Regions from separate parts of the Brevundimonas sp. TWP1-3 genome, predicted to be linked through region 1. Evidence: riboswitches for the same ligand, from Rfam matches in the RefSeq annotation. Region 1 holds a riboswitch; the other holds the start of a gene.
The links. Region 1 has a riboswitch for glycine ahead of gcvT (glycine cleavage system aminomethyltransferase GcvT). Riboswitches for the same ligand answer to the same signal wherever they lie in the genome.
Positions count from the first base shown of each region.

Region 2: another riboswitch for glycine. It lies ahead of ACP693_RS16750 (TonB-dependent receptor domain-containing protein); the one in region 1 lies ahead of gcvT (glycine cleavage system aminomethyltransferase GcvT).

Region 1 is NZ_JAFCTP010000002.1:44,300-59,990, reverse strand. It holds gene scpB (SMC-Scp complex subunit ScpB) at 1-262, shown strand, start outside; gene ACP693_RS12255 (ATP-binding protein) at 380-1,918, shown strand; gene ispH (4-hydroxy-3-methylbut-2-enyl diphosphate reductase) at 2,118-3,089, opposite strand; gene ACP693_RS12245 (AtpZ/AtpI family protein) at 3,340-3,699, shown strand; gene ACP693_RS12240 (F0F1 ATP synthase subunit A) at 3,706-4,491, shown strand; gene ACP693_RS12235 (F0F1 ATP synthase subunit C) at 4,550-4,774, shown strand; gene ACP693_RS12230 (hypothetical protein) at 4,843-5,415, shown strand; gene ACP693_RS12225 (F0F1 ATP synthase subunit B) at 5,415-5,930, shown strand; gene ACP693_RS12220 (DUF6789 family protein) at 6,007-6,477, opposite strand; gene ACP693_RS12215 (PGPGW domain-containing protein) at 6,611-7,015, opposite strand; gene ACP693_RS12210 (oxidoreductase) at 7,219-8,163, opposite strand; gene ACP693_RS12205 (TetR family transcriptional regulator) at 8,234-8,839, shown strand; gene gcvPB (aminomethyl-transferring glycine dehydrogenase subunit GcvPB) at 8,931-10,499, opposite strand; gene gcvPA (aminomethyl-transferring glycine dehydrogenase subunit GcvPA) at 10,512-11,858, opposite strand; gene gcvH (glycine cleavage system protein GcvH) at 11,924-12,289, opposite strand; gene gcvT (glycine cleavage system aminomethyltransferase GcvT) at 12,300-13,415, opposite strand; glycine riboswitch at 13,471-13,555, opposite strand; glycine riboswitch at 13,559-13,656, opposite strand; gene ACP693_RS12180 (alpha/beta hydrolase) at 13,762-14,799, shown strand; gene ACP693_RS12175 (class 1 fructose-bisphosphatase) at 15,026-15,691, shown strand, end outside.
Region 2 is NZ_JAFCTP010000003.1:63,350-79,040, reverse strand. It holds gene ACP693_RS16770 (hypothetical protein) at 1-55, opposite strand, end outside; gene ACP693_RS16765 (sensor histidine kinase N-terminal domain-containing protein) at 595-1,971, opposite strand; gene ACP693_RS16760 (response regulator transcription factor) at 1,968-2,630, opposite strand; gene ACP693_RS16755 (ABC transporter substrate-binding protein) at 2,714-3,790, shown strand; glycine riboswitch at 3,998-4,085, shown strand; gene ACP693_RS16750 (TonB-dependent receptor domain-containing protein) at 4,260-6,959, shown strand; gene ACP693_RS16745 (S9 family peptidase) at 7,050-8,990, shown strand; gene ACP693_RS16740 (amidohydrolase family protein) at 9,021-10,016, shown strand; gene ACP693_RS16735 (RNA polymerase sigma factor) at 10,144-10,671, shown strand; gene ACP693_RS16730 (FecR family protein) at 10,668-11,612, shown strand; gene ACP693_RS16725 (TonB-dependent receptor) at 11,717-14,746, shown strand; gene ACP693_RS16720 (pectinesterase family protein) at 14,826-15,691, shown strand, end outside.

The DNA of each region.
Region 1 (15,691 bases):
GGGGCGCAGGCGGACGCCGGGCCGCCCGGTGACCTATGCGACCACGGATCGGTTCCTGGAGCATTTTGGCCTGGCGACCCTGTACGACCTGCCGGGCGTGCAGGAGATGAAGGCGGCGGGCCTGCTGGACCTGTCGCTGCCGGTCGGGTTCGAGGTGCCGGACCCCAGCCGCGCCTCCGAGGCCGACGACGAGGACGGCAGCCTGCCTCTCGATGACGACGCGCCCGAGTTCGCCCAGGATTTCGTCGGCGAGCCCCGCTGACGCTGCGTCACGTTCACGCAGTTTTAGTCAGCGCCGTTTAAGCTGAACTTTATGAGTGGCGTGGTATCGAAAACGGGTTGGCGGGCGTGGAGCACGTTCAGGATCGCGGTGATCCTGATGCTGTCGTCCATCATCGGCATGGCCGGCGTCCTGGGCATGGTCAGCCAGGGCATCGATGCGCACCAGGCGCGCAAGGAAGAGGCGTTGGTGAAGTTGCGCCTGACGCGGGCGCTGGAAATCATCGGCGAGAACCTGACCACGGCCTCGGTCTGGGACGAGGCGGTCGATCACATGACAGCCGGCGACGTGGCCTGGTACGACCACAACTTCGGCGCCTTCTACGCCGCCCAGCACAAGCATCAGTTCACCTTGGGCTATGATGGCGCGGGACGGTTGTTCCGCCTCAGCACCGAGGGCCGGCCAGCCAGTGCGCAGATCGGCGACGCGGTCGGACGAACGGCCCAGCCTTTGGTTGATGAATTGCGTGCGCAAGCCGCTGGACGAGATCGCTCGGCGACAGCGGAGGTAGCCGTCCGCTTGAAGGCCGCCTTCGTACAGGTCGGCGGCGACATCTATGTGCTGGGCGCCTCGACCGTCGTGCGCCACACGGCGGCCGGGTCAACGCCGACGTCCGACCCGATCGTGGCCTCGCTCAAGCCGTTTGCGGCCGAGTTGGACCCGCTGCGCACGCGGTTGGCCTTGACCGAGGTGCATTTCCAGCCCGGCGACGCCGCGCCGCCCCAAGGCATGAGTGGGGTCGATGTGCGCGACGCTGGCGGCGCCCTGTTGGGCCGCGTCGTCTGGACGCCGGAACGGCCGGGCTATCAGATCCTGACGAAGGCCGGGCCGCTGCTGCTTTTGTTGGTCGTGGTTCTGATCGTCGGCACGGCGTTCCTGTTCTGGAATACGACCGCCGATGTGCGCCGTCTGCGGGCGTCCGAGGTCGCCTTATCGTCCGCGCTGGAGCGTGCCGAGGCCGCAAACCAGGCCAAGACCCGGTTCCTGTCGAACGTCAGCCACGAACTGCGCACGCCCCTGAACGGGGTGCTGGGCATGGCCGAGGTGATCGGGGCGGACCTGGTCACGCCGCAGCAGCGCGACAGACTGGAAATCCTGAAGGCGTCGGGTCGTCAGCAGCTGCGGCTGGTCGAGGAGTTGCTGGACGTGGTGCGGCTGCGCGACGGGGCGGTGACGCTGGAGACGCGACCGTTCCGGCCCAACAACCTGCTCGGCCGTGTCGCCAACGACCTTCGTGGCGCAGCTGAGGCCAAGGGCTTGAAGATAGACGTCGAGGCCGCCGAGGGCGAATGGCTGGGCGATCCGGTCCATGTCGAGAAACTGATGGCGGCGCTGAGCGACAACGCCGTGCGCTTCACCCGGACGGGCCAGATCACCCTGCGGGCCGTCGCCGGCGATCAGCTGGTGCTGGAGGTCGAGGACACCGGCCCCGGCATGGAGCCCGAGGCTGCGACCCGCCTGTTCGACGCCTTCACCCAAGGCGACGAGAGCAGCACGCGCACAGCCGACGGCCTGGGGCTGGGCCTGACGGCGGCGCATGGTCTGGCGGCGCTGATGGGGGGCAAGATCGAGGTCGTTACCGCGCCCGGCGTCGGCAGCACCTTCCGCGTCGCCCTGCCCTTGCAGGCCGTCGAGTAGGTTCTGCACAAACCACTTCCGTCACCCTCGGGCTCGTCCCGAGGGCCTACGGTGAATGCGAACGAGGTTGCGGACGGGTTCAGGCGACGGCTTGCAACGTCTGCGGTCGAGCGCGACCAACAGTGGGCCCTCGGGACAAGCCCGAGGGTGACGGGATCTAAAACGAGATGGACGTCATCGCGCCCAGCGGGTTAGCGACTTAGGCCGTCAGCAGACGCGGCAGTTTGAAGGTGACGGTCTCGCGGGCGCCGTCGTCCTCGGTCACTGTGGCGTCGAACCGGGCGCGGATGGCGTCCACCAAGCCCTCGATCAGCGGCTCGGGCGCAGAGGCCCCGGCGGTGACGCCGACGGTCTGGACCCCGTCGAACCAGGTCCAGTCCACCTGGGACGCATCGTCCACCAGATAGGCGGCTCCGGCGCCCGCGCGCATCGCCACCTCGACCAGCCGCACCGAGTTGGACGAGTTCTTGGACCCCACCACCAGCACCAGCTCGCAGCCCTCGCCCAACGCCTTGACCGCATCCTGGCGGTTGGTGGTGGCGTAGCAGATGTCTTCCTTGTGCGGATCGGGCAGTTCGGGGAAGCGGCGCTTCAGCACCTTCAGGATGCCCGCCGTGTCGTCGACCGACAGGGTGGTCTGGGTCGCATAGGCCAGAGGGGCGTCGCCGGGGCGTTCGAACGATTCGGCGTCGGCCTCGGTCTCGACCAGGCTGATGGCGCCCTGCGGCAGCTGGCCCAGGGTGCCGACGACTTCGGGGTGGCCCGCATGGCCGATCAGGATGATGTGCTTGCCGGCGGCATGGTGACGCTCGGCCTCGACATGGACCTTGGACACCAGGGGGCAGGTGGCGTCCAGGAACACCAGCTCGCGCGCCCGGGCGGTGGCGGGCACCGACTTGGGCACGCCGTGGGCCGAGAAGACGACGGGCCGGTCGTCGGGGCATTCGTCCAGTTCCTTGACGAAGACCGCGCCCATGGCCTTCAGCCGCTCGACGACGTGGCGGTTGTGAACGATCTCGTGGCGCACATAGACGGGGGCGCCGAACTTCTCGATGGCGCGTTCGACGATCTGGATCGCCCGGTCCACCCCGGCGCAGAAGCCGCGCGGCGTCGCCAGCCGAACCGAAATCGGGCGAAGCGGAGCGGCGGGGGGAGGAACATGCGCATTCATGGCCGTGAACCTAGTCGTTTGCGGCGCTGATCGCCATCGGACCCGTGTCGCGACGGGCGGGATTCTGTCGCCGTGAACAGCGGCGCATCGTCACGGCTTGTCCACAGGCGGCGAAAGTCGAAATTCTACAACGGTTTAGAGCGTGATCACGACGCCTTGACCTATGGGCCGCTCACGATTAGTTTCCGCGCCGAATTCAGACCCGTTCGGACGCACCGTCCGGACGCTGAACGCACAGGTCCTATCCCCCATGCCGGAATCGCGCGAAGAGGCGATCAAACGCCTCCAAGACAGCGCATCCGCATTGGAGGCGCGGACGACGGCGGAGAAATCCGCCGAGCTGACCGGCCATCAGGTGTCGGGTCAGGCCTACAAGATCATCGCCGAGCTTCTCGGCGGCGTCCTGGTGGGTCTGGCGTTCGGAGCGATCGCGGATTGGGTCCTTGGGATCCGTCCGTGGGGTTTGATCGGCGGGGTCCTTCTGGGCTTCGCCTTGTCGATTTACATGGCGCGTCGCACAGCCAACCGGCTGATGGCGCAGGCAAAGGCGTTGGGAACGTCGGCTCCGGCCGAACCCTACGTCGAGGCCGACGAAGACGGGGAACGATAGGGCTTCATGGCCGATCCGATTCATCAGTTTCAGATTCAGAAGGTCATCGACCTTCCTGACGTGACCCTGCCTGTTCTGGGCGTGGTCGATCTGGCGATCACCAATTCGCACATCGCCATGACGGCCGCCTTCGTGGTGATCGTCGGCTTCCTGGCCGCCGTGACGTCGAACGCCAAGATCGTGCCGGGCCGCCTGCAGTCGGCGGGCGAGGGTATGTTCGGCCTGATCGACAACCTGGCCGATTCCATCATCGGTCACGAAGGCCGCAAATATTTCCCGTTCGTCTTCACCCTGTTCACCCTGATCCTGGGCATGAACATCCTGGGTCTGTTCCTGACCTTCACGGCGACCTCGCAACTGGCCATCACGATCACCTTCGCCCTGATCACCTTCGGTCTGGTGCTGGTGGTCGGCTTCGCCAAGAACGGCCTGGGCTTCTTCAAGCTGTTCTGGCCCATGGGCGCGCCGCTGGCGTTGCGCCCCGTCGTCGGCCTGATCGAGTTCGTCTCCTTCCTGCTGCGTCCGGTAACCCTGGCGCTTCGTCTGTTCGGCAACATGCTGGGCGGCCACGTCGCGCTTAAGATCTTCGCTGGCTTCGTCGTGTCGCTGGGCATGCTGGGCCTGAGCGGCGGCATCGGTCTGCTGGCCTTCCCGGTCGCGGCCCTGTCGCTGGGCATGGTCGTCGCCCTGACCGCGCTGGAGTTCCTCGTGGCCTTCCTCCAGGCCTTCGTCTTCGCCGTTCTGGCCTGCATCTATCTGAATGATGTGGTCAACCTGGACCACGCCCACTAAAGGGCCGGACCAGTCTCTTCACCCCAACCACCAACGACTTTAATCTAGGAATACAATCATGGACGCTGAAGCCGCCAAGTACATCGGTGCCGGTCTCGCAACCCTGGGCATGATCGGTTCGGCCCTGGGCGTGGGCAACATCTTCGGTCAGTTCCTGGCCGGCGCCCTGCGCAACCCGTCGGCCGCCGCCGGCCAAGTCGGCAACCTGTTCGTGGGCGCCGCCCTTGCCGAAGCCCTGGGCATCCTGGCCTTCGTGCTCGGCATCCTGATGATCTTCGGCTGATATCAGCCGATTACGGCGCGCGGGGTTCGCCCGCGCGCCGCTTCATCTGATCCTGCAGTAGACGGTTCATGGCCAGCACCCAATCCAACCATGCAGTCCTGGCTTCGGTCGAAGCGGACCTGCACGCCGAGACGGCGACCGCCGCCGAGCACGGCTCGGGCGGCCTGCCGCAATTCCAGTTCGAGCACTGGGCGGGCCAGATCGGCTATCTGCTGATCCTGTTCGTCGTCCTGTACCTGCTGGTCTCCAAGGTCTTCGCGCCGCGCCTTCGCAAGGTGATGGACGAACGGGCCGACACCATTTCCACCGCCGTCGCCACCGCGCGTCAGGTCCAGGCCGAGGCCGCCGAACAGGCCGCTCTCGCTCAGGCCGAAGTCGCCAAGGCCCGCGCCGACGCCCGTTCGATGGCCGCCGCCGCCAAGGCGCGCGTGACCGAGGACGCCAACGCCCGCCAGGCTGCGGAAGAAGCGATCGTCAACGTTCGCATCGCCGAGGCCGAGGCCTCCATCGGCAAGACGCGCGACGCCGCCATGGCCAATGTCTCCACCATCGCCTCCGACACGACCGCCGCCATGGTCGAGCGTCTGACCGGCAAGGCCGCGACCGCAGCCGAGCTGGCCGCCGTCAAGGGAGCCGCCTGATGAACCTGATCTTCGAACACGGCATCTGGAGCTTCGCCAATGCGGAGATCTGGGTCGGCATCGGCCTGATCCTGTTCTTCGGCATCCTGGTCGCCGCCGGCGTGCCCAAGATCGCCGCCAAGGCCCTAGACGCCAAGGCCGCCAAGATCCAGGCGGACCTGGATGAGGCCGCTCGCCTGCGCGCCGAGGCCGAGGCCCTGCTGGTCCAGATCCGCAAGGAAAAGGCCGAGGCCGAGGCCCAGGCCGCCGAGATGATGGCCCAGGCGGAAGCCGACGCCCGTCGTCTGGAAGTCGAGACCAAGGCCAAGCTGGAAGAGACCCTGGCCCGTCGCCAGAAGATGGCCGAGACCCGCATCGCCCAGGCCGAGGCCCAGGCCTCCGCCGAGGTCAAGGCCGCCGCCGCCGACCTGGCCGCCAAGACCGCCGAACAGATCCTGACCGCCCGCATCGCCAGCGGCGCCAAGGATCCGCTGCTGGACAGCGCCATCGCCCAGATCGGCGATCGCCTGAACTGATCCGCACTCACGCTGAATGAAACAAGGCCCCCGACGTCGCCGTCGGGGGCCTTTTTCTTGGGCGGTCAAGCCGCGATCAGTGAGCGTGTGCGCCGCCGATGATCGTGGCGCCCAAACGTTTGTCGCGCGCCACCAGCCGGGCATAGACATTGCCCAGCACAATGCCGAACACGGCGTGGGTGATCAGCAGCCAGGCGAAGGTGCCGAAGCCGGAGCCGGCCGTGAAGGTCCGGTAGTTTCCGAACATGACGATCACCGCCATCATCAGCACCCAGGCGCCGACGGCGAAGACGATGCCCTTGGTCTCGGGCGTGTCGGTCGGCAGTCGGGGACACAGGATGGCGAACAGCGGCCCCAGGATGAGCACGCCGCTGATGACGTGAACCACCCACCCGACGGCGAGGTTTCCCGGCATGCCCAACATGCTTGCGATGACCCCCTGGAAGGGATCGAACCAGTTGAGGAACAGATTGGGTATTTCGAGCAAGGATACGGCCATGGTCGCCGCAAACCCGGCGATCAGACCCTTTTGTACGCGTGACATCATGACCTTAGCGCCTCCCAACGCATGAGTGGTTCTCTGATAACGCGCAGACAGGATACGCCTGACGGGGGGAGGACTGCGTTCACGTTGCCGTGGTTAGCGGTTGCAGCAACGCAACCGCAATAATATCGGCTAACTAGCGGAACAGCTTGCGGAAATAGCGCCGCACCTGTTTGCGGCCGCGCGACAGGCGACGACCGGATCGCTTGGTCACGACCTTTTCGGCACGCAACGCCTGTTGCCAGAAGACCGGAGCGAACTCCGGCTTCTTCCGCATCAAGCGACGGAAGGGATAGACCCATTTGGGGCGGGCGTACTGGGCGCGAATGAACTGACGCTTGGCCCAGAACGAGCTCTTCAGGATCAGCATCAGGCCGACAGCAATGACCGGAATCCCGCCGGGACCCGGCAGGGGCGCGATCAGAATCCCCAGCAGCACCACGAACAGGCCGCCGATCATCAGCGCCCAGCGTTTCACCAGACGCAGCGTGCGGCTGCGCGGTTTTGAAGGCTGTGCGAGGAGAACGGAGAGGGAGGTCACGAATACGCCAGATGGGGAGGGGAGGTCGTCATGACAACGGTCGTCACGGGCGCACGATCCCTCGTCGGGAAAGGAAAAGGCGACCGTGACGACCTTGCCACAAACCTCTTAAGGCTCTGCGTCGATGGCGGATCGGTGTCCGCTGAATGACGCTTTGGTCATGAACCGCAGTCGTTCGCCGGCTGTTGCCGATGCGACACGGATCAGCCGTAGCGGACGCCGGTCAGACGCTCGGATTCCGCCCAGAGCAGTTGTGCGACCTCGGCGTCCTGGGCCTGGGGCTTGATCTCGGCGGAGCCCGGCGGTCCCTTCATCTCCATGACGCGTTGCGGTCCATAGTAGTCGCCCCCCTTCACGGTGGGCCCCGTGGCGGCCAGCAGCGTCGGCAGGGCGCCGTCTGCGGCGGAATGGCTGATGAAGGGCTGAAGCAGTCGCCCCGCCGCCATCATCAATCCGCCCGCGCCCGACTGGGCCGGACCATTGGCGATCAGGTCGGTTCGTGCGAAGCCGGGGTGGGCCGCCGCGCTGGTCAGCTTCCAGCCCTGCGCCTGGCTGCGCCGGTCCAGCTCGATGGCGAACATCAGCATGGCCAGCTTGGACTGCTGATAGACCGGCCATGGCTTGTAGGCCGTCTTTTCGTAATTCAGATCGTCGAGGCGGATGCGCCCGCCTCTGTGGGCGATGCTGGACAGTTGCACCACGCGCGCCCCCTCTGACCTGGAATCGGTTGCGCTGAGCAGGGGCAGCAGCCGTCCCGTAAGGGCGAAATGCGACAGGTAGTTTGTGCCGAACTGCATCTCGAAGCCATCGGTCGTGACCTGCCGCGTCGGCAGGGCCATGACGCCGGCGTTGTTGATCAGGATGTCGATGGGCCGTCCCGCCGTCAGATGACGGTCTGCGAAGGCGGAGATGGACGACAGGTCGCCCAGGTCCAGCAGGTCGAACCTCACGTCGGCGCCGGGATGTCGTGCGCGGATCAGCCGCTCGGCCTCGGCCCCCTTGGTTGGATTGCGGGCGGCCAGCACCACTTCGGCGCCTTTTGCGGCCAGTACGAGGGCGGTTTCCAGGCCCAGACCGCCGGTCGCGCCTGTAATCATGACAAGCTTGCCGCTCTGGTCGGGAATATCGTCTGTGGTCCAGGTCGTCATTTCGCTATCCTGTCGCTGAAACATGTTGTCTCCAAGGGTTCCGGCTTGCATATCTGCATCCGGTGCAAATATGCAAGAAGTGCAAGAAAAGATTTCCGTCAACGATCAAGGCCTGCGTGAGCGCAAACGGCTGGAGACGCACGCCCGTATCCAGGCCGAGGGCATGCGTCTGTTCCTCGACAGGGGGTTCGAGGCGACGACCTTGGACGATGTGGCGCAGGCGGCGGACGTATCGCGACGAACCCTGCTGAACTATTTCGGATCCAAGGAGGAGATCGTCTTTTCGGCCAAGGCTGGGTTTCCGCAAATGGTCGCGGACGCCATCGCCGCACGACCGGCGGACGAACCCCTGCTGGACATGGTGGAGAACGCCCTGATCGATCTGGCCCAGCAACCTCAGTCAGAAGAGACCAAGGCGGTGGCCGTCCTGATCCACGGCACACCCTCGCTCAGGGCGGGTGACCAGGCGAAATACGAACAGGTCGAGCGGCTGCTGGCTGGGGCGCTAGCGGCGCGCAAAGGCCTGGCGTCCGACGACATCGCCTGCCGCGTCGTCGCCGGGACGGCGGTCAGCATCATGAAGCTGTCCCTGGACGCCTGGCTGGCCCACCCCGATGCGCCGCCCGAGACGTTTGGCCGCGCAGCCTTCGCGGCGCTGAGACGGGCGGCGGGCTAGGGATTTCGGGGCTACGAAAGCCCCATCATTCTTCCTATGGCCGTCATCCTAGGGACAAGCCCTAGAATGACGGGACTTAGGGGTGTCGGCTTTACGCCGCCTGGTTCGAGCCTGCCGGGGCCGACCAGCGCAGAACCGGCGAGCGGGCGGCGCGGGTTTCGTCCAGGCGCTTCAGCGGGGCGTGGAAGGGGGCGCCCTTGAAGCGGTCAACGTCGCCGGCCTTCGCGGCTTGCGCCAACAGACGCATGGCGTGGATGAAGCGATCCAGTTCGGCCTTGGACTCGGTTTCCGTCGGCTCGATCAGCATGGCGCCGTGGACGACCAGGGGGAAATACATGGTCATCGGGTGGAAGCCCTCGTCGATCATCGCCTTGGCGAAGTCCAGCGTGGTGATGTCCGTGCCCTTCAGCCATTCGTCGTCGAACAGGGCCTCGTGCATGCAGGGGCCGTCGGGGAAGGCCGCCGACATCAGGTCCGACAGGCGGGCCTTGATGTAGTTGGCGTTCAGGACCGCATCCTCGGCCACCTGACGCAGGCCGTCTGCGCCGTGGCTCATCATGTAGGACAGGGCGCGCACATACATGCCCATCTGGCCCTGGAAGGCGCACAGGCGACCGAAGGCCTGGACGGCCTCGTCTTCCTCGCGCTCGATCAGGCGATAGCCGTTGTCGTCATGCACGACCCACGGAGCCGGCGCGAAGGGCGCCAGGGCCTCCGACAGCACCACCGGACCCGCGCCCGGCCCGCCGCCGCCGTGCGGCGTCGAGAAGGTCTTGTGCAGGTTGATGTGCATGGCGTCGACGCCCAGATCGCCCGGACGCACCCGGCCGACGATGGCGTTGAAGTTGGCGCCGTCGCAGTAGAAATAGGCGCCGGCTTCATGCGTCAGGCGGCTGATCTCCAGGATGTCGTGCTCGAACAGGCCGCAGGTGTTGGGATTGGTCACCATGATGGCGGCGACGTCGTCGCCCAGCTTGGACGCCAGGTCCGCCACGTCCACGCGGCCGTCTTCGGTCTGGGCGACCTCGACGACAGTGTAGCCGACGAAGGCGGCCGTGGCCGGGTTGGTGCCGTGGGCGCTGGTGGGCACCAGCACCTTGCGGCGCTTCTCATGCTGGCCCGAGGCCTCGTGCGCGGCGCGGATGGTCATCAGGCCGCACAGTTCGCCGTGGGCGCCGGCTTTCGGAGACAGGGCGACGGCGGGCATGCCGGTCAGGGTCTTCAGCCAGTGGGCCAGCGTATCCATCAGCTCCAGCGCGCCCTGTACCGTCGAGATCGGTTGCAGCGGGTGGATGTCCGAGAAGCCGGCCAGGCGCGCCATCTTCTCGTTCAGGCGCGGGTTGTGCTTCATCGTGCACGAGCCCAGCGGATAGATGGCCAGGTCGATGGCGTGGTTCTTTTGCGATAGGCGCACATAGTGGCGCATGGCCTCGGGCTCGGACAAGCCGGGCAGGCCGATCGGATCCTTGCGGACCAGGTCGCCCAGGTCGGATCCATCGGTCTTGGGTTCCGGCAGATCGACGCCGGTCTTGCCCCAGCCGTCGCCCTCGAAGATCAGGGCTTCATTTTGCAGGAGACCGCGGCCGCCGGTCAGGGTGGCGGGCTTGGTCTGGATTTGGTTCGGGGCGGTCGGGCGGCCGACAGTGTTCATGGTGCTCATGGTCAGTATCCCTTAGGCGCCGAGGACTTGGGTAAGCGCTTTGGCCAGGATCCGGATGTCTGCATCCAGGGTGGTTTCGGTCGCGGCGACCAGCAGGACGTCGTCCATGCCGGCGGCGGGCGCCAGGCGGCTGTAGGGCACGCCTGCCAGCAGATGATGCCCGGCGAGCGTATCGACGACCTCGGCCGCGTTCTTGGGCAGGCGCACCGCGAACTCGTTGAAGAAGCGCGAGGTCAGGATTTCGACGCCCGGAATGGCCGCCAGGGCGTCGCGCGTGGCGACGGCCTTTTCGTGGTTCAGCAGGGCCAGTTTGCGCAGGCCCGTCTCGCCCAGCAGGCTCATGTGAATGGTGAAGGCCAGGGTGCAGAGGCCGGAATTGGTGCAGATATTCGACGTCGCCTTGTCGCGCCGGATATGCTGTTCCCGCGTCGACAGGGTCAGGACGAAGCCGCGCTCGCCGTCGGCGTCCACCGTCTCGCCGGTCAATCGGCCGGGCATCTGGCGGATCAGCTTCTCGCGGGTGGCGAACAGTCCGACATAGGGACCGCCGAAGTTCAGCGCGTTGCCGATCGACTGGCCCTCGGCCGCGACGATGTCCGCGCCCATCTCGCCGGGCGACTTCAGCAGGCCCATCGACACCGCCTCCGTGACCACGACGATCAGCAGGGCGCCGGCGGCGTGGGCGGCCTCGGCGATCTTGGTGACATCCGTCGCCGTGCCGAAGACGTTCGGAGTTTGAACTACGACGCAGGCTGTATCCGGACCGATCTGATCGATTACGGCGGCCTCGGCGTCCACAGCGGGCGCCAGAACCTGCGTCTCGACGCCGACGGCGTGGACCACGGTCTCGGTCGCCTTGACGTAGTGGGGGTGGACGCCGCCGCTGATCACCGCCTTGTTGCGGCGGGTCACGCGGGTCGCCATCAGCACACCCTCGGCCATGGCGGTCGAACCGTCATAGAGGGACGCGTTGGCCACCGGCATGCCAGTCAGGTTCGCGACCTGGGTCTGGAACTCGTACAGATATTGCAGCGTGCCCTGGGCGATTTCCGGCTGATAGGGGGTGTAACTGGTCAGGAACTCGGACCGTTGGATCACGTGATCCACCGTCGCCGGGACGTGGTGCTTGTAGGCCCCTGCGCCGCAGAAGAAGGGCACGGCGCCGGCCGTGGCGTTCTTGGCCGCCATGGCGGACAGGGCGCGTTCGACCTCCATCTCGCCGGCCACGCGGGGCAGGTCCACCGGCCCGTCCAGCCGCGCCGCCTCGGGCACGTCCACGAACAGGTCGTCGATCGATTTCGCGCCGATGGCGGCGAGCATCGCCGTGCGGTCGTCGGGCGTCAGGGGGAGATAACGCATGGTCTTGTCCTGGGCCGTGAAAGGCCGAAGACCCTCTGACTTTTAATCAGAGGGTCCGATGGGTCTTAGAGAGTGGCGAGGAAGGCGTCGTAGGCGGCCTGGTCCATCAGGGCGTCCAGTTCGGCAGCGTCCGACACCTTGATCTTGGCGAACCAGCCGTCCGCTTCCGGGGCCGAGTTGACGGTTTCCGGCGCGGTCGACAGAGCGTCGTTGGCCTCGACCACTTCGCCCGAGACGGGGGCGTAGACGTCCGAGGCGGCCTTGACGCTTTCGACCACGGCGAAGCTGGCGCCCTTGGCGACGGTCTTGCCGATTTCAGGCACTTCCACGAACACCACGTCGCCCAGGGCGTCGGCTGCGTGTTTGGAAATACCCACGGTGGCGATGTCGCCGTCCAGGCTGACCCACTCGTGATCCTTGGTGAACTTCATGATCTGATCCTCAGACGGTCTTCGGTTTGCGGTAATAGCGTTGCGCCACGAAGGGCATGGCGACGACTTCGGCGGCGGCAGTCTTGCCGCGCACGACGACCTTCAGGTCCGTGCCCAGCGCGGCATAGGCCGGCGGCACGAAGCCCATGGCGATGTTCTTGCCCAGGGTGGGGGAGGGGCCGCCCGAGGTGACCTTGCCGATGACGTTACCGTCCATGTCGGCGATCTCGGCGCCTTCGCGGGCCGGGGCGCCTTCCTTGACGATCAGGCCGACGCGGACGCGCGTGGGCGTATCGGCCAATTCCTTCAGGATGCGGTCGGCGCCGTTGAAGTCGGCGCGCTCCTTGCGCGACTTGGACAGGGCGAAGGTCAGCGCGCCTTCCACCGGCGAGGTCGTCGGGTCGATGTCATGGCCGTGAAGCGGCAGGCCGGCTTCCAGGCGCAGGCTGTCGCGCGCGCCCAGGCCGATCGGCTTGACGCGGGCGTCTTCCAGGATGGTGTTCCAGACGCGCTCGGCCTGATCCGCCGGCACCGAAATCTCATAGCCGTCCTCGCCGGTATAGCCCGAACGCGAGACGTAGCAGTCGACGCCGAACAGCATCAGCCGGGCGCATTCCATGAAGCCCATCTCGGCCAGGATCGGCTCATGCGCGGCCATGACTTCGGCGGCTTCCGGCCCCTGGATGGCGATCAGGGCGCGGTCCAGCACGGTCAGCTTGGCGTCGCCTTCAAGGTTCGCCTGCCAGAAGGCGAAGTCCTCGTCCTTGTTGCCGGCGTTGACGACGACGAACAGGCCGTCGTGGTCGGGGCGGCCCGCCATCAGGTCGTCGATGATCCCGCCGTCCTTGTTCAGCAGCAGCGAATATTTCTGTTTGCCGGCCTTCAGGATCGCATAGTCGCCGGGCACGAACCGCTCGAACTGGGCGGTCGCGTCGGCGCCGGTGATCTTGCACTGGCCCATGTGGGACACGTCGAACAGGCCGGCGTGTTCGCGGGTCCAGCGATGTTCGGCCAGGACGCCCTCATACTGGACCGGCATGTCATAGCCGCCGAAACCCACCATGCGGGCCCCCAGCGCGCGGTGCGCGGCGTTCAGGGGCGTGGTCTTCAGGGCTTGGTCGGTCATGGTTCAGGCTTTCACGGTCGCGTTTGGTGGCGGAGCTCCGCCGTCTTCGCGCCCCCGCTGTCCTGAAGCCTGAGAGATTCCGGCGACCAAATCATGTCGCCTTGCTCCGTCGGCGCGCCCGAATGGGCGACTTTCCAGCGTCCGTATGCTTCGCGGTCCGTTTGCCTGAGCGTTTCCGGGGCGGTTGCGCCTTCGGCGTCGAGGCCTGTTTCCAGACTCCGAACTCTCCCGCGAGAGCGCTCGACCTAAGGCATCGACTCCGGCCCCAAGTCAAGCGGTCGGGGAACAAGGATGCGTGGGGCGGGTTGTCGTCAAGAGCCCCCGTTCGAAACCCAGGAATCCCAAAATGTCGATTATAGACAAGCTGTTCGGCGACAACGACAAGCCGCGTGACACCCCCGCCAAGGCCGACGGCCCGATGCAGAAGGTGCTGGACGAACTGGCGTCGCTCGGCGGCAAGCCGATCGAGACCCTGTCGCCGGAAGAGGCCCGCCAGCAACCGACCCCGACCGACGCCGTGAAATCCCTGTTGCGCAATGACGGCAAGGACCCCAGCGACGACATGGGCGTCAAGACCAGCGACATCACCATTCCCGGCGCCGCCGGCCCGATCCAGGCGCGCATCTACAAACCGCACGACCATTCCGAGGACAAGCTGCATCCGGTCGTGGTCTATTTCCACGGCGGCGGCTTCGTGATCGCCGATCTTGACGTCTATGACGGCGGCCCGCGCGGCGTATCCAAGATGGCCGATGTGATCGTGGTCTCGGTCCACTATCGCCAAGCCCCTGAACACCACTTCCCCGCCGCCCACGACGATGCCCTGGCCGCCTATCGCTGGGTGCTGGAAAACGCCCAGACCTTCAATGGCGACCCGCAGAAGGTGGCGGTTATGGGCGAAAGCGCCGGCGGCAACCTGGCCATCGGCGTTTCCATGATGGCGCGCGACGCCGGCCTGCCGGCGCCGAAACATCAGGTGCTGGTCTATCCGGTCGCCGGGGTGGACATGGACAATGAGTCCTACGTCGAGAACGCCGACGCCAAGCCGCTGAACAAGCCGATGATGAAGTGGTTCGTGAAGCACATCTTCGCCAGCGAGGCCGACGCCCAGGATCCGCGCATCAACATCGTCGAAAAAGCGAACCTGACCGGCCTGCCGTCCTCGACGGTCATCTGCGCCGATATCGACCCCCTGCGTTCGGAGGGCGAATTGCTGGCCGAAAAGCTGGAACAGGCTGGCGTGGATGTGCGCCACAAGACCTTCCACGGTTCGACGCACGAGTTCTTCGGCATGGCGACGGTCGTGCCGGACGCGGCTGCGGCCCAGACCTTCGCCGCACATGAGTTGAAGCGCGCGTTCGGCACGGCGATCCTGCCGATTTAACATCCCTTCTCCCTTTGGGAGAAGGTGGCCCGAAGGGCCGGATGAGGGCCGGATGAGGGCCGGGTGGCGGGCCAATTCGCACCATCCGACCCTCATCCTTTCGCCTTGCGTATCGCCTGCGGCTCTCCGAGGCTCAAGCCCTCTCCCAATGGGAGAGGGTTTCTGTCTTGCGGTGGCGCGTCTCGCCCGCCAAGAACGGCGCAACGCCCAGAACCGGATCGACCGCATGACCCGCACCCGCCTCGACGCCCATATCGCCGCCCTGGACGCGCCCGAGGGTCTGAAGACGGTCTTGACCGTCGTCGCCGCCACCTGTGCGGACATCAGCAAGGTCGTGGCCGGCGGCGCCCTGGCCGGCGCCCTGGGCGCTTCGGGCCAGATCAACGTCCAGGACGAGGAGCAGAAGAAGCTCGACGTAATGACCAACGACATGCTGACCGACGCCCTTCTGGCCAGCCCCGCCGTCGCCGGCGTCGCCTCGGAAGAGATGGACGAGGTCCAGCCGGCGTCCCATTCGACCGGTGAATACCTCGCGCTGTTCGACCCGCTGGACGGCTCGTCCAACATCGACATCAACGCCATGGTCGGCACCATTATCTCGGTGCTGAAGTCCGCCACGCCTTCGCCGACCGAGGCCGATTTCATGCAGCCGGGCCGCAATCAGGTCGCGGCCCTCTATGCCCTCTACGGTCCCCAGACCATGCTGGTCCTGACCACCGGCGCCGGGGTGAAGGGCTTCACCCTGTCGAACGACGGCGACTGGATCTTGACCCACGACGCCATCGCCATATCGCCGGACACCAAGGAGTTCGCCATCAACATGTCGAACCTGCGCCACTGGTCCGAGCCGGTGCAGACCTATGTCGGCAACCTGTTGAAGGGCGAGGACGGT
Region 2 (15,691 bases), on a different contig from region 1:
GCGCCACATCGGCGAGGTTCGGGTCGTTGAGCGCGCCCACTTCCTGAGCGGCCAAACGTCCACGACGGCTGAAGTCAAATCCTGCGACCCAAGCCGCATCAGGGAAATTGTCAGGGAATCATAGCGCCGAAGATTTCGCGCCACGCCGACAAGACGGTCGCGCTGACGTGATCATTCTTGGAGACAGGGAGCGGGTTTTTTTTCATTTCGACGCCGATAATCGTGTCGTAGGGTCCAGCCCTGCTTCAAGCACTCTTTCGAGCAGCGTCGATGCAAGCGGCTGGGTCATGGTCGGGCTCAATTCTGAACGCTACAGCTTTCCGGTGGAATTCCTACAAGGGGGCTGAGCCAATAAGCTTCAGTGTTGCGCCGCCAAGATAAGAGCTAGATTCTAGTTTTGGCGAACAGCTTGTGCGGCCGACTGGCGTCGAGTTGCTAACAAGCAATTACCGATGTCTGGAAACCTACCAATGTCCGGTCCTGGCGCTTTTCCGAAATGAGAGTGCAGGGCGATTTGCGCCTAAGCGGCATTTGCGGAGATGGGACCGGTCGCTGAAATCCATTCAGCTTCGCCGAAAACTTAGGCCAATATCCTTAGGTAAGAAGTCGAAAGACAATCCCTCCAACTAGGCCAGATCTCTTCCCGCCGCGATTGCACAGTTTGAACTGCGCGCCTTGAGCTTGGGCCAAGGTGTGAACGATCGCCAGGCCGAGGCCGGAGCCGGACGCTTGAGATGAGGCGGCGCGGAAGAAGCGGTCGGTAAGGTGGGGAAGCGTGGCTTCGTCGACGCCTGGGCCGTGATCCCAGACGCAGACCGCACCCGTCGTTTGAACATGCACGATCACAGGCGGTTCGCCGTGGTGGAAGGCGTTGTCGATCAGGTTGAGGATCTGTTCGGTGATGAGGTCTTCGGCGCCGAGGACGGTCACCGGTTCGGCAGGAAGACGAAGACGCATGGCGCCGGCAGGAAAGCTGCGACGCTCACGGGCGGCCTGGCAGGCGCGGCGTGCGGCGCGGCCGAGGTCGGCGGAAGACTCGATGCGGGCGCCGTCGGCGCGGGCCGTTGACAGCAGTTGTCCGACGAGGCGCGTCATGCCGCTGACGGCGTCGCGAGAATCGGCGAGCAACCGTCTCTCCTGATCCGTCCAGGGACGAGAAGAGCCTGCGAGAAGTTCGAGATTGGCGGACACCACCGACAGCGGCGTGCGCAGTTGATGCGAGGCGTCGGCTGCGAACCGCTGAATGCCGGAGGTCGAGGTCTCCAGCCGCGCGAGCAGATGGTTGAAGGCGTTCAGGACCGGCCAGAATTCGCGCGGGGCCAGATCGACATTGGTCGGGGCGAAGTCGGCTGAGGGGCTGGGCCGTCGCGTCAGGTCGTCGATCAGACGTTTGAGCGAGTTCAGGCCCCATTGCAGCGCTGGCCAGATCAGCAGAGCGGCCAGCACGACCAAAAGGCCAGGGAGAAGCAGCATGCTGCGGTAAAGCTCGCGCAGGCTGGCGCGGCGGGAGTCCAAACTTTGGGCGACCGAGACGCGGATGGGGGCGTCGCGGCCGGGGATGATCAGTGTCTGTTGCGCCATCCGCACCGAAACGCCCCGGACCGACAGGTCTGCGAAGACCGGGCGGTCCGCTTGGGCCTGAGCGAGGTTGGGCAGTTCTGGATAGCCAGTGACGAGCCAGTCGCCTTCGCGGACGCTGTAGAAGACGGCGTCACGCTCGGGGCCGTCCAGGAGGGCCAGGGCCCAAGGTTCCACGTTCACGGTGATGCGGTCATCCGCGACCGACACGGTCTCGCGGATCGTTTGCAGCGCGCCTGCCAGCAACCGGTCTGCATTGCTCGCCACCACCCGCTGGGCCGTCCAGGCGCCGACCGCCAGAACGACGACGGCGAAGATCGCCAGCGGAACCACCTGTGCGATCAACAGGCGCGTGACCAGGCTGTGGGAACGGGCAGGCCGGGCGCGGCTCATGGATCGAGACGATACCCGCGACCACGAATATTGGTCACCGCAGGACCGTCGGGCTGAAGCTTGCGACGCAGCCGTCCGACGTGGATTTCCAGCGCATTGAGGGACGGTGCCTCGTCCTGCGGGAAGACCTCGGCGGCCAGCAGGTCGCGGTCCACCACCTGTCCCGGCCGAGACGCAAGGACGCGCAGGGCGGCCCATTCGCGGGGGCGCAGAGCAAGGTCTCGGTCGTTGACCAGGGCGCGGCCGGTGCGCCAGTCGCAGAAGAGGGTTCCGACCACGACCGCGCCGGCGGCCTGTCCCTGACGCCGGCGCACGATGGCGCGCAGGCGCGCGACCAGTTCCGACGGAGCGAACGGCTTGACCAAATAGTCGTCGGCCCCGAGGTCTAGGCCCGCAACGCGGTCGCCGAGCGCGTCGCGCGCCGTCAGCATCAGAACCGGCGTCGACGATCCTCGACGCCTCAGGGTTCTGAGCACTTCGAAGCCGTCGATGTCGGGCAGGCCGATGTCCAGGATGGCGGCGTCGAAGACCTCTGCGCTTTCGAGCTGCAAGGCCTGTTCACCGCTGTCGATACAGCTTGCCTCGAACCCCGCCTCGTGAAGACTGGCTTCAAGTGAATGCCGCAGCGCCTTGTCATCTTCGACGACGAGTATTCTCATGGCGACGGAATGGGGCGACGGATCATGCGCGACACCATAGCCAGAAAGCCGGAGCGGTGAAGACGGATCGACGACATCTGCTGATGGGTCTGGCGGGAGGCGTCGCCGGATTGGGCGCCGCCGCCTGTTCGTCGGAACCGGAGGGGGCGGGCACCGCGCAGCGGGTCCGCTGGCTGGCGCGTCGCGAAGGGGCGCTGCACATCCTGACCAACACCAGCCTTATGGGGCCGGTACTGGAGGCCTTTCGTCGTCGCTGGCCCGGGATCAGCGTGCGTCTGGAAGACATAAACTCCACCCGGATCGCCGAACAGGTTCGCGCCCTGGCGGACGCTGGGCGGGACGGGCCGGATCTGGTCTGGAGCACGGCGATGGACGTGCAGGTCAAGCTGATCAACGACGGCTATGCCCAGGCCTACAAGTCCCCGCATCGGGCGGCGATGCCAGACGGGTCGGTGTGGCGCGACCAGGGATATGGGCTGACCGCCGAGCCGATCGTGTTCGCCTATAATAAGGGCCAGCTTGCGGGCGATGTCGTGCCCCGCAGTCACGCGGATCTGCTGCGGTTGCTCAGGACGCGGCCTGACGTCTTCGACGGACGCGTCACTCTCTATGATGCGGAACGCAGCGGCGTGGCCCTGATGCAGTTGTCGGCGGACGTGCAGATCTATCCCGACGCCTGGCCGTTGATGGAGGCGCTGGGCGCGCAGCGTCCGCGACTGGACACCTCGGGGCAGAGGATGATGGGCCAGATCGCCGATGGGCGGATGGTGTTCGCCTATAATATGAATCGGTCTTACGGCGAGTCCTGGGCCGAACGTGTTCCCGAGATCGGGCTGATCACGCCTGACGACTATCATCTGTCCGTTTCGCGGGTGGCGTTCATTCCGCGCAACGCCGCGCATCCGAATGCCGCGCGGCTGTTCCTGGACTTCCTGCTGTCGCGCGAAGGCCAGCGGGTGATCGGAGCGCTGGGTGTTCGGCCGGTGCGCGACGATGTCGATGCGCCCCTGCGACCCGCGTCGCCCGGCGTTCGGCCTATCCGTGTGGGGCCGGCCCTGCTGGCCAATCTGGATCAGGCGCGCCGCGCGACCCTGCTGACGCGATGGGACGCCGCGATGCGTCTTGGCGTCAGGGCGCCCTCGGATCCCGCCGCGCCCTGAGCGTTCCTGTGGATAAGTCCACAAAGTCCTAAACCCGCCTTTCTGTCACGCCGCCGTCACCGCCCCACGAGCTGCCGTTCTAGCGCGACCATAAACGATGCGCGCCGATCTTGAAGAGCAACGAAATGCGAACATGGCGCTTGTTGCCGCAATAAAATTGCGGTTTTCACGTATTTGACACCAGTCGCGGGGTCGATCTTACTCAGCTTCAGCAAGGCGGGAGAGATCGGCTCCGGCCGACGCCGAAGGCGCAACCGCCCCGGAAACGCTCAGGCAAACGGACCGTCTTGCTGAAGGAACGCTGGAGAGAAGGACGGGTCCGGGGGATCCGCCCTCGCCGAAGGAGAAACGGGTCGCAAGGCCCCGAAGCTCTCAGGCCTGATGACAGCGGGGGCGAAACGACGCCGCAGAGCGTCGCTCGCGTCAGACACCCCTGGGGAGGGGCGTCATCTTTATGAGGACCATCGCCTTGTCTCGTCTCAACCGCCATCTGACCACCTGCTGCAGCGCCATCGCCCTTCTGTCGTGCGCCGGGATCGCTCACGCACAGGACGCCCAAACCGCTCCAGAGGCCGCCGCCTCGGTGGACGACATCGTCGTCACCGCGTCCCGGATCGACCGGGCCGGCTTCCAGGCGCCCACGCCCACCATCCATCTGACGGCTGAGGATCTTTCGGTCGGCGCGCGCCAGAACATCGCCGCCGCGCTAAACGACATGCCTCAGTTCAAGGCCAGCAGTTCGCCCCAGACGACCGGCACCAACACAGGTGCGGGCAATGCGCCGGTCGATCTGCGCGGCCTGGGGATCAACCGCACGCTGGTCCTGATCGACGGGCGTCGGGTGTCGAGCGAAAACGACCTCAACAGCATTCCGTCCGTTCTGGTGAAGAGCGTGGACGTCGTCACCGGCGGCGCATCCGCAGCCTGGGGTTCGGGCGCCGTCGCCGGCGTTGTGAACATCGGCATCGACCGCTTCTTCACCGGCGGCAAGCTGGGCGCCGAATACGGCATCTCGTCCTTCGACGACGCCGAGCAACAGCGGTTCGAGGCCGCATGGGGCACGCCGTTCGCCAACGGCCGCGGTCATTTCGTGATCGGCGGCGAATATCTGGACAACGACGGCGTCGTTCCCAAGACCTCGCGTCCGGCCATCGGTCGCTGGGCTCAGGTCTCGAACGGCGCAGGCGCGTTTGTCACCGTTCCCAACGTCGGCTTCTCCAACGCAGCCTACGGCGGTCTGATCGTGTCCGGCGTGAATGCTGGCAAGGTGTTCAATCCCGACGGCACGCTGCGCGCCTTCAACTATGGCACGGTGGTCGGCACAAATACGGTTGGCGGCGAGGGACCGTCGAACGACGATCTCAGCCCCCTGGTCACGCCCCAGCGTCGCTACGCCGCTCTGGCCAGCGCCACCTACGAACTGGCCGACAAGCTGCGGCTGACGGCCGACGTCCGTCACTCGCGGATGTGGAACAACTACATCTGGTTCGGCGATCACAACCGCGGCAATCTGACGATCAAGAACGACAACGCCTTCCTGTCTGCGGCGATCAAGCAGCAGATGGCGGCGGCGGGCCAGACCTCCTTCACCATGGGCCGCTTCAACTCCGACCTGTCCTATTCTACGATCGATTTCGAGCGTGTCACGACCCAGGCGACCATCGCCCTGGACGGCGAGTTCGGCGACAACTGGCGCTGGGGCGCCTACTACAGCCACGGCGAATACGAGAATAATATCGACACGCCGGGCTTCCTGCTGACCACCAACTACGCCCAGGCGGTCGACTCGGTCATCAGCCCCGTCACCAATCAGCCCGTCTGTCGCGTGACCCTGACCAACGCCAACTCCGGCTGCGTGCCGATCAACCTGTTCGGCCTGGGCGCGCCGTCTCAGGAAGCCATCGACTATGTCACCGGCACGCCGCAACAACGGACCACGACGAAGCTGGATGTCGCCGGCGTCAGCCTGCGCGGCGAGCCCTTCAGCCTGCCGGCGGGGGATGTCTCGATCGCCGTCGGCCTTGAGGCCCGCAAGGAGCAGACCGATCAGCGCGTGGGTGAACTGGACGCCGCCAAGGCGTTCCAGACCTTCAGCTTCTCGGCCATGTCGGGCGAGTTCACCGTCAAGGAAGCCTTCGGTGAAATCCTGGTGCCGATCGTTCGCGACCTGCCGGTGTTGAACAATCTGGAATTCAACGCCGCAGCGCGTATCTCTGACTATGACACCACGGGCTCGATCTGGTCGTGGAAGGTCGGCGCGACCAACGAGTTCTTCCCCGGTTTCCGGGGGCGCATCACCCAATCGCGGGACATCCGTTCGGCCAACCTGACCGAACTCTACACCACCACCACGACCGGCTATAACAACATCAACGACCCCTTGAAGGGCCAGACCGTCTACACGCTGAACAACGGCGGCGGTAACCCGAACCTGGCGCCGGAAACGGCGGACACCCTGACGCTGGGACTGACCTATTCGCCCCCGTCGATCCCCAGCCTGAACATGTCGGTCGACTACTACAACATCAAGATCGACGATGTGATCACCACGATTGCGCCCCAGGATCTGGTCAGCCGCTGTTTCAACGGCAACACCGCCCTGTGCGCCAATGTCGATCGTGACACCTCGGGCAATCTGATTCGCACGCGGTCCACCTATGTGAACCTGGCCGAGTATCACACCGACGGCATCGACGCCGAAGTCTCCTATTCGTCCCCGGCGGACCTGTGGGTTCCGGGCGCGACCGGACGGGTGCAGATGCGCCTTGTCGGAACCTGGGTGAACAGCCTGACGACGGACGACGGCATCTCCGAGATCGAATACGTCAAGTCGCAGGGTTATGCCTTCGGCCTGGGCGTGCCGGAACTGCGGGTCAACGCCAGCCTGGGCTGGCAAGGGGAGGTGTTCGGCGCAAACCTGCGCGCCCGCTACATCTCGGAGGGCGTCTACAACAGCACCGTCAAGATCGTGAACAACGACATCGACGCCTTCACCTATGTCGATCTGGGGCTGACGGCCGATCTGGCCCACTACGGCGCCGACGGCGTCGAGCTCTACGCCAATGCGACCAACCTGTTCGACAAGTCGCCGCCGGATGGTTCGCTCTTCTCTCCGTACTACGACGTGGTCGGTCGGTACGTCACGGTAGGCGCGCGTTACCGCTTCTAGTTCGGGTAGCGCGCTCCAGGTCGCCGGCTTCGTTCTCCCGATCAGGAGCCGGCGACCCCTTCTTCTTTCCCCCAGTTCACGGTCCGAATGATGATCTCTCGTCTCCCGCTGGCGCTTGCGCTCGCGCTGTCTGCAGCGCCCGCCGCCTTCGCCGAAGCGCCCAAGCCGGCTGCGATCGTGGCCGATGGCCTGCCGGCGGTGCCGGACGATCTGGTCGCTGCGACCCAGCCCTATCTTCAGGCGCGTCGCGCCGCCTTCATGGGGTGGAACGCCGCAGACCGGTCCATGCTGATCAAGACCCGGTTCGGCGCCACGGACCAGCTTCACGTCGTCGCCGGTCCCGACGGAGCCCGCACCCAGATCAGCTTCGAGGCGGAGCCGATCGTGGGCGGCGCGTTGTCGCCTTCCGGCCAGACCCTGCTGGTCCAAAAGGACAATGGCGGGGATGAGTTCTATCAGCTCTACACCCTGTCCGGCGGCCGGCTGAATCGCATCACCGACGGCAAGAGCCGCAACTGGTTCGGCGCCTGGAGCCCGGATGGCAAGCGGGTCGGCTATGCCTCGTCGCGACGCAACGGCGCGGACATGGACCTGTATGTCGTCGATCCCGCCGACCCCTCGACCGACCGTCTGGTGGCGCAGGTTTCGGGCGGCGGCTGGAACATCGCCGACTTCTCCGGGGATGGGGCCAAGGCCCTGGTCCTGAACCGGATGTCGATCAACATCGCCGTGGTCTATGAACTGGACCTGGCGTCCGGCCGGATGACGCCGCTGACGGATCCGGCGGCGCAGGTTTCTTATGTCGATCCCAAATATGCGGCCGACGGCACGGTCTGGGCGACATCCAACAAGGACAGCGACTTCCTGCGCCTGGGGCGGATCGGACAGGGCGGTTTCGCGCCCGTCAGCTCCGAGACCCGGTGGGACGTTAGTGATTACGCACTGGCGCCGGACGGCAGCTTCATCGCCTATGCCGTGAACGAGGCGGGCGTCTCGCGGCTCAAGGTCATGGATGTCGCCACGGGCGCCGTCCGTGTCGTCACGGGCCTGCCGGAGGGCGTCATCCCCTACACCATCGGCCCCGCCATCGACATCGCCCCCTGGGGCGCGATCGGGCTGAGCCTGTCCTCCGCCCGCGTGTCGGGCGACGCCTTCTCCATCGATCCGACGACCCTGGCGGTCACCCAATGGACCCACAGCGAGACCGGCGGCCTGGACCCCGCGATCAACATCGAGCCCAAGCTGGTCGAGGTGAAGAGCTTCGACGGCGAGACCGTGTCCGGCTTCCTCTATCAGCCCGATCCGGCCAAATTCCCCGGCAAGCGCCCCCTGATCGTCGACATCCACGGCGGACCGGAAGGCCAGACCCGTCCCGATTTCCTGGGCTCTCAGAACTATCTACTGAACGAACTGGGCGTGGCGATCTTCTTCCCCAACGTGCGCGGGTCTTCCGGCTACGGCACACGGTTCGTGAACCTGGACAACGGCCCGTTCCAGCGCGAGAATTCGGTCAAGGATATCGGCGCCTTCCTCGACGTGCTGGAGGTCAATCCGGACCTGGACGCCTCGCGGTTCGCCGTGACCGGCGTCTCGTACGGAGGCTATATGTGCTACGCCACGGCGGTGCATTACAGCGACCGGCTGAAGGGGGCGAACTGCTACGTCGCCATCTCCAACTTCGTCACCTTCCTGGAAAACACCCAGTCGTATCGCCGCGACCTGCGGCGCGTGGAATACGGCGATGAGCGTGATCCGGTGCAGCGCGCGCAACTGCAGGCTATCTCGCCCCTGACCAGCGTGGACAAGATCACCATTCCGCTGCTGGTCGCCACAGGCGGCAACGACCCCCGCGTCCCGGCGTCCGAAGCCGACCAGATCATCAGCGCCGTGCGCGGCAACGGCGGCACGGCCTGGCACCTGCTGGCGCAGAACGAGGGGCATGGTTTCCACAAGAAGGAAAACGAGGACTACTATTTCTGGACCAGCCTGTTGTTCTGGAAACAGACGCTGCTGGGCGACGCCGCGCGCTGAGCTCCACCGGCGCGTTTCAGAAATCTATCCATGACCTTCAAATGCATCGTCGCGGCGAGCGCGGTTTCGGCCGCGCTGCTTGCGGCGCCCGTGATGGCGCAGACCCGCACGCCGGTTCACACCGACCATCACGTCCACGTCCATTCGCCGGCTATTCTCGAGATTTTGCCGGCCTATTGCAGCAGTCCGGGACGGCTCGGCGCGTGCGACCCGGCCTTCGTCAGACCGCTGACAGCCGATGCTCTGCTGGCGGATATGGACGAAGCGGGGGTGCAAACGGCCTGGATGATGTCCACGGCCTATCTGGCTGAAAGCCCGATGATGGTTCCCCCGCTGGCCGACGCCGCGACGCGGGTTCACGACGCCAACGCCTTCACCGTCGCTACGGCGGCGGCGCACCCGGGGCGACTAGTCGCCTTCGTCTCGGTCAATCCGCTGACGCCCGAAGCTCTGGCCGAAATCGAGGCGTGGAAAGACGACCCCTACGCCCAGGGATTGAAGCTGCACCTGACCAACTCGGATGTCGATCTGCGCAATCCCGACCACGTTCGTCGCCTGGCGGCCGTCTTCGAGGCCGCATCGGACGCCCGGCTGACCATCATGATCCATATGCGCACCCGGGCAGAGGGCTATGGCGCGCCCGAAGTTCGCATCTTCGTCGAACAGGTCCTGCCCCGCGCCCGCAACGTCCCTGTGGTCATCGCCCATTCCGGCGGCTGGGGCGGCCTGGACGCGAACACCTGGGACGCGCTGGAGGCGTTTCGATACGCCCTGGCGGACCGGCCTGACACATTTCCCAACCTCTACTTCGACCTGGCCCAGGTTTTCGACGCCGATACGTCGCCGGAAAACCGGGCGCGACTGGTCGAGGTCATGAGAAGCATCGGCGTCGAGCGTTTCGCGCCAGGTTCCGACTGGCCCTTCTCCGGGTCTTTGGACGGCTATCTGAACGACGCGATGGGGTCTTTGCCGCTGTCGTCACAGGAAGCGGCTGCCCTGCGGCAAAGACGCGTCGCGGTGAGATAGCGAGCCGAATGGCGTCCGCAGCCTCGACGCTTTGACGGAAAGTTCGTCCGCGCGCATCGTGCTCCCAACGGGGGAGCGACGGTAGGTGCAAGGCGGCGGGGAATCGGAACGGGCGCGGGTTCGCTGGTTGGCGCGCGAAATCCTGCCCCATGAGCAGGACGTGCGCGTCTGGCTGAAGCGTTCGCTCGTCACGTCCAATGATGTCGATGACGTCGTTCAGGAAGCCTATTGCCGACTGGCGAACCTCAAGGCGGTCGAACAGATCGAAAGCCCGCGGGCCTATTTCTTTCAGACGGCGCGGTCCGTGGTGCTGGAGCAGATGCGGCGCGCCCGGATCGTGCGGATAGACGCCGTGACGGAAATCGACGCCCTGCGCATCGAGTGGGACGAACCGTCGCCCGAGCGTATCGCCGGGGGGCGCAAGGAACTCGAACGCGTAATGAAGATCGTCGCCACATTGCCGGAACGCAGCCGGCGCATCTTCGAGATGCGCCGGATCATGGGGCTGTCGCAAAAGGAAATCGCGGTTCAGCTGGGCGTGACCGAAAACGTGGTCGAGAACGAAGCCGCGCGGGGGCTGAAGGCGGTTCTGGCCGGCTTGGCCAAGGCGGATTCCCAAGTCCATGCGTCGTCGAGCGGGGAACGGCGCGCATGAACCGGGAAATCTCGACCGAAATCGACGCCGTCGCCGCCGAGTGGGCCGCTCGGCTTGACGCGGGCGCGTTGGGCGCTGGGGACCAGATCGCATTGAACGACTGGCTCGCAGGCGACAGCCGTCGTCAGGGCGCCTTGTGGCGGGCGCGGGCGGTCATGACCCTGATGGTCGATCCTGTGTCGGAGGCGAAGGCGCGCCAGACGCCGGCAAAGCTCGACCGCCGCATCATGTTGGGCGGTTTTGGCCTGGCGGCGGCGGTCGCCGCCGGCGTCGTGCTGACGCCGGTCTTGTCGCGACAGCGTTATCGCACCTTGGTGGGAGAGATCCGTCGGGTGCCGTTGGCGGATGGGTCGATGGCGGCGATCAACACCGATACGACGCTGGATATCCGCTTCCAGAAGGCCGAGCGCGCCGTGACGCTGGACCGCGGCGAGGCCTGGTTCCAGGTCGCAAAAGATCGGTCGCGTCCGTTCGTCGTGGCGGCAGGCGACATTCGGGTTCAGGCGGTCGGCACCGCCTTCTCCGTCCGCCGCAAGGCCGGCGGGGCTGAGGTTCGGGTGACCGAAGGCGTTGTGGAGGTCTGGAGCGACAAGGGCGCCGGAGGACAGCGTCGCCGCGTCGTGGCCGGCGAACAGGTCTTCGTCAGCGATCAGGCCGGCGCCTCCAGCCCGGTCAAGCGTCCGCTGGAGATGGATCGCGCCCTGTCGTGGCGGGACGGCCAGATCGTTCTGGATGGTGACACAATCGCCGCTGCGGCCGCCGAGTTCAATCGCTACAACGGCCGCAAGATCGTGATCGTCGATCCCGATCTGGAAGGCCGCACGGTCGTCGGCTGGTTCCGCACCAACGAGCCGGAAAGCTTCGCCGAGGCCGTCGGCGTCGCCCATGGTGCAGGGGTGACGGTCGGAAATGACGTCATCATGCTGGGCGGGGCGAAATAAATCTTTTGATCCGGCGACGGAAAGTCGATCGCCGGACATCGAGACTCTTGGAACCCTCGCAGAAGGGTCCGGGAACCAGGAAACAGAAAAGGGAGGGCCGACGCATGGCCATGTCGCGAAACCAAGGCGCGAGGGCGTCGCTGATGATCGCCGTCAGCACGATGACTCTGGCCGGCGCTGGCGCCGCCCAGGCGCAAGACAGGCAGTTCAATGTTCCGGCGCAACCCGCCTCGACCGGCGTGGCTGCATTTGCACGTCAGGCCGATCTGCAGGTTCTGGCTTCGACGGATGCGGTCGCCGGACAACGGACCGCCGCCGTGCAGGGCGTCTATTCCGTCAATCAGGGCCTGAACCAGCTTTTGCAGGGCAGCAATCTTGTCGTGGCGTCCAACAACGGACGTACGGCCGTTCTCGCCGGCGCGACCGTGGCCCCGCAGACCGCCGCCCAGGGGAGCGAAGTCGAAGACCAGGCCGACGAAGTCGAAACTATCGTGGTAACCGGTTTCCGTGCCTCGTTGGGCAGTGCGCTGACGGCCAAGCGTCGGGCAAACGGCGTCGTCGATGTGATCAAGGCCGAGGACATGGCCGACTTCCCCGACGCCAATCTGGCCGAGTCCATCCAACGGGTGCCGGGCGTCTCCATCGCGCGCGACGCCGGCGAAGGCCGTCAGATCACGGTGCGGGGCCTGGGACCGCAGTTCACGCGTGTCCGCATCAATGGCGTCGAGGGCCAGAGCACGGCGTCGGGCACCGACAGTTCGGGCGGGGCGAACCGTAACCGCGCGTTCGACTTCAACGTCTTTGCGTCCGAGCTTTTCAACAGCATCACCGTGCGCAAGACCGCCTCGGCCGAGACTGAAGAAGGTTCGCTGGGCGCGACGGTCGATCTGCAGACCGGGCGACCCTTCGACTATGCCGGCGCCAATCTCGTGCTGTCGGGCCAGTACGGCTACAACGACCTGTCGCGCAAATGGGACCCAAGGTTCGCCGCGCTCGCCAGCAACACCTGGATGGACGGCCGGCTCGGCGCACTCGTGTCGGTCGCCTACACCAAGCGTCAGTTGTTGGAAGAAGGCCACGGCTCCGGCGGCTGGCTGAACGGCACGGAGGCCGGCGGTTACAATCCCGCGTCGCCCTTTGCCGATGCAAGGCGGGCCGATGTCTATACGCCGCGCTTCCCGCGCTACGGACGGCTCACCCATGATCAGGAGCGTCTCGGCCTGACCGGTTCAGTGCAGTTCCGCCCGCAGGAACAAACGCTGATCAACCTCGATCTGCTCTATTCCGACTTCAAGGCGACGCGTCAGGAGAACTGGCTGGAGGCCCTGTCCTTCGCCCGTAACGCGTCCCAGGGCGGACGGCCGGAAATCATCGTGCGCGACGGCGTCATCGATGCGAACGGGGACATGGTCTATGGCCTGTTCGACGACGTCGATGTGGAGACCGAGACTCGCTACGACGAGCTGGACACCAAATACACCCAAGGCACGCTGAGCATCGAACATGCGTTTAGCGACCGGTTCCGCGTCAAGGGTCTGATCGGCTATTCCACGTCCGACTTCGATAACCCGATCCAGATGACGGTGATCCTGAATCGCGAGAATTCGGACAACTACTTCTACGACTATCGGCAGAACCGCGACGCGCCGCTGATCGGCTTCGGCTACGATGTCACCGACCCGCTGGCCTATAATTTCGGAGCCGCGCGTTCGGAGATCCGCCTGCGTCCGCAGGGCGTGACGAACACGATCAAGACGGCGCAGCTCGACGGAGGCTTTGACCTGACGCCGTCGCTGACGCTGAAGGCGGGGGTGAACTACAAGGAATATGAGTTCGATTCCTGGGCTCTGGCGCGGGTCAACGAGGGCGTAGTGCCCCAACTGCCCGCAGGTGTGACCCTGACCAGCCTGACCGAGCTGGTCAGCGGCTTCGGACGCAATCTGGGGGCGCCAGACGGCACGGTCACGAACTGGATCGCACCGAACCTCAACGCCTTCGCGGACCTGTTCAACATCTACAGCGGCACGGGTCTGTTCGAACTGAGCGGCGCATCGAACGCCAATGCACGGGGCAATATCCGCAATGTGACCGAGAAGGACTCGGCCGCCTATCTCCAGTTGGACTTCGATACGGAGCTCGGCGGTATTCCGGTGCGGGGCGACATCGGCGTTCGTTATGTGAAGACGAAGCAGAGCTCGACCGGCTATCAGCTGGTCGCCGGCGCCGCCCAGCAGACGACGGTCGATCGCGACTATGACGACGTGCTGCCGGCACTGAACCTGACGGCCGAGGTCACGCCGGACTTCCTGCTGCGCTTCGGTGCGGCCAAGGTCATGACGCGTCCCAATCTCGGCAGCGTAACGCCGGGCGGAAGCCTGAGCACGGTCGGCGTGTTCAGCGTCAGTTCGGGCAATCCGTATCTGGATCCCATTCGCGCCACGACCTACGACCTGTCGGCCGAATGGTATTTCGCCCCGGACGCTCTGCTGTCCGTTGGGCTCTTCTACAAGGACATCGAAAGCTACATCCAGACCTCGCGGATCTCGCAGCCGTTCAATCAGTCAGGCCTGTCGCCGGACTTGCTCAACGGCCTGGGCGTGTCGCCCAGCGATGTCTTCCTGTTCAGCCAGCCGGTCAATACGGAGGGCGGGCCGCTGAAGGGGATCGAGATCAGCTATCAGCAGCCGTTCACCTTCCTGCCTGGGCCGTTCGACAATCTCGGCGCCATCTTCAACGTCACCCTGGTGGATTCGAAGATCAGCTACATCTCGTCGCGGTCTCCGTCGGGCTTCGTCGAAAACGACCTGCTCGGCCTGTCGAAGACCGCCTACAACGCCACCCTCTATTATGAGGACGACCGGTTCAGCGCCCGTGTGTCGGCCGCCTATCGCGATCGCTATCTGACGGCGGTGCCCAGCGGCACCAGCACCAATGATATCGACGGGGTGCGCGAGATCGTGACGGTGGACGCCTCGGCCTCCTACGCCCTGACCGATCGCATCAAGGTGACGTTCGAAGGGTTGAACCTGACCGACGCCTTCAACGAGCAGTACACCGACAGCCGCCGCGACAGCATCTACGTCTATTCGCACACGGGACGACAGTACAACTTCGGCGTCCGCTACACCTTCTAAGACACTCCCAACTCCCCCCGGGAGACTGGGCGCTGGGCGGTACGCCGGCCGGCGCCCTCTTTTTCAATTCGGAGCCGCCATGATCCCGCTGGTCTCACGTCGCAACCTGTTGGCTGCTGGCGCCGTCCTGCCCATGATAGCGTCGACGCCATCATGGTCGGCTGCGACAGCATTCGACGCGGTCATCTGGGCCGGCCCCGGCGACCGTCAATTCGAGGCGCCCGTCTATCCCAGCCTGTCCGCCGCCATCGCCGCCGCGCCGGCTGACGGACGAAAGCCGTTCCGTATTCTGGTGACCCGCGGAATCTGGACCGAGCAGGTCGTCGTCGACAAACCCTTCATCCATTTGATCGGCGAGGATCGGGCGGGGTCGGTGATCAACCACCTGGCGGCCTCGGGACTGGCGGCGCCGGATGGCCGGATGTGGGGCACGTTCCGCACACCGACCCTGTTTGTGCGGGCGCCCGATTTCCACGCCGAGACTTTGACGATCAACAACGCCTTCGACGGTCTGGCCGAGATGACCAAGCCGAACGGCCTGCATTCGCACAATGGGGCAGGGCCGCAGGCCGTGGCCCTGATGATGGACAAGGGGTCGGACCGCGCCGTCGTCCGCAACTGCGATATTCTCAGCTATCAGGACACCCTGTTCCCCGATGCAGGCGCGACGCTGTTCGATCGGTGCCTGATCACAGGCAGTTATGATTTCATCTTCGGAGGCGGGCGGGCCTGGTTCGAACGCTGCGAAATTCGCTCACGCTTGCGGCCCGCCGATCCGGTCGAAGGCTATATCGTCGCGCCAAGCACGCCGATCGAACAGGCTTACGGCTTCGTCTTCCACGAGTGCCGCCTGACCAGAGATGATGGCGTCGCCCGACATTCCGTCTTTTTAGGACGGCCGTGGCGGCCCTCCAGCGCCTTCCCGGATGGGCGGTATGGCGACCC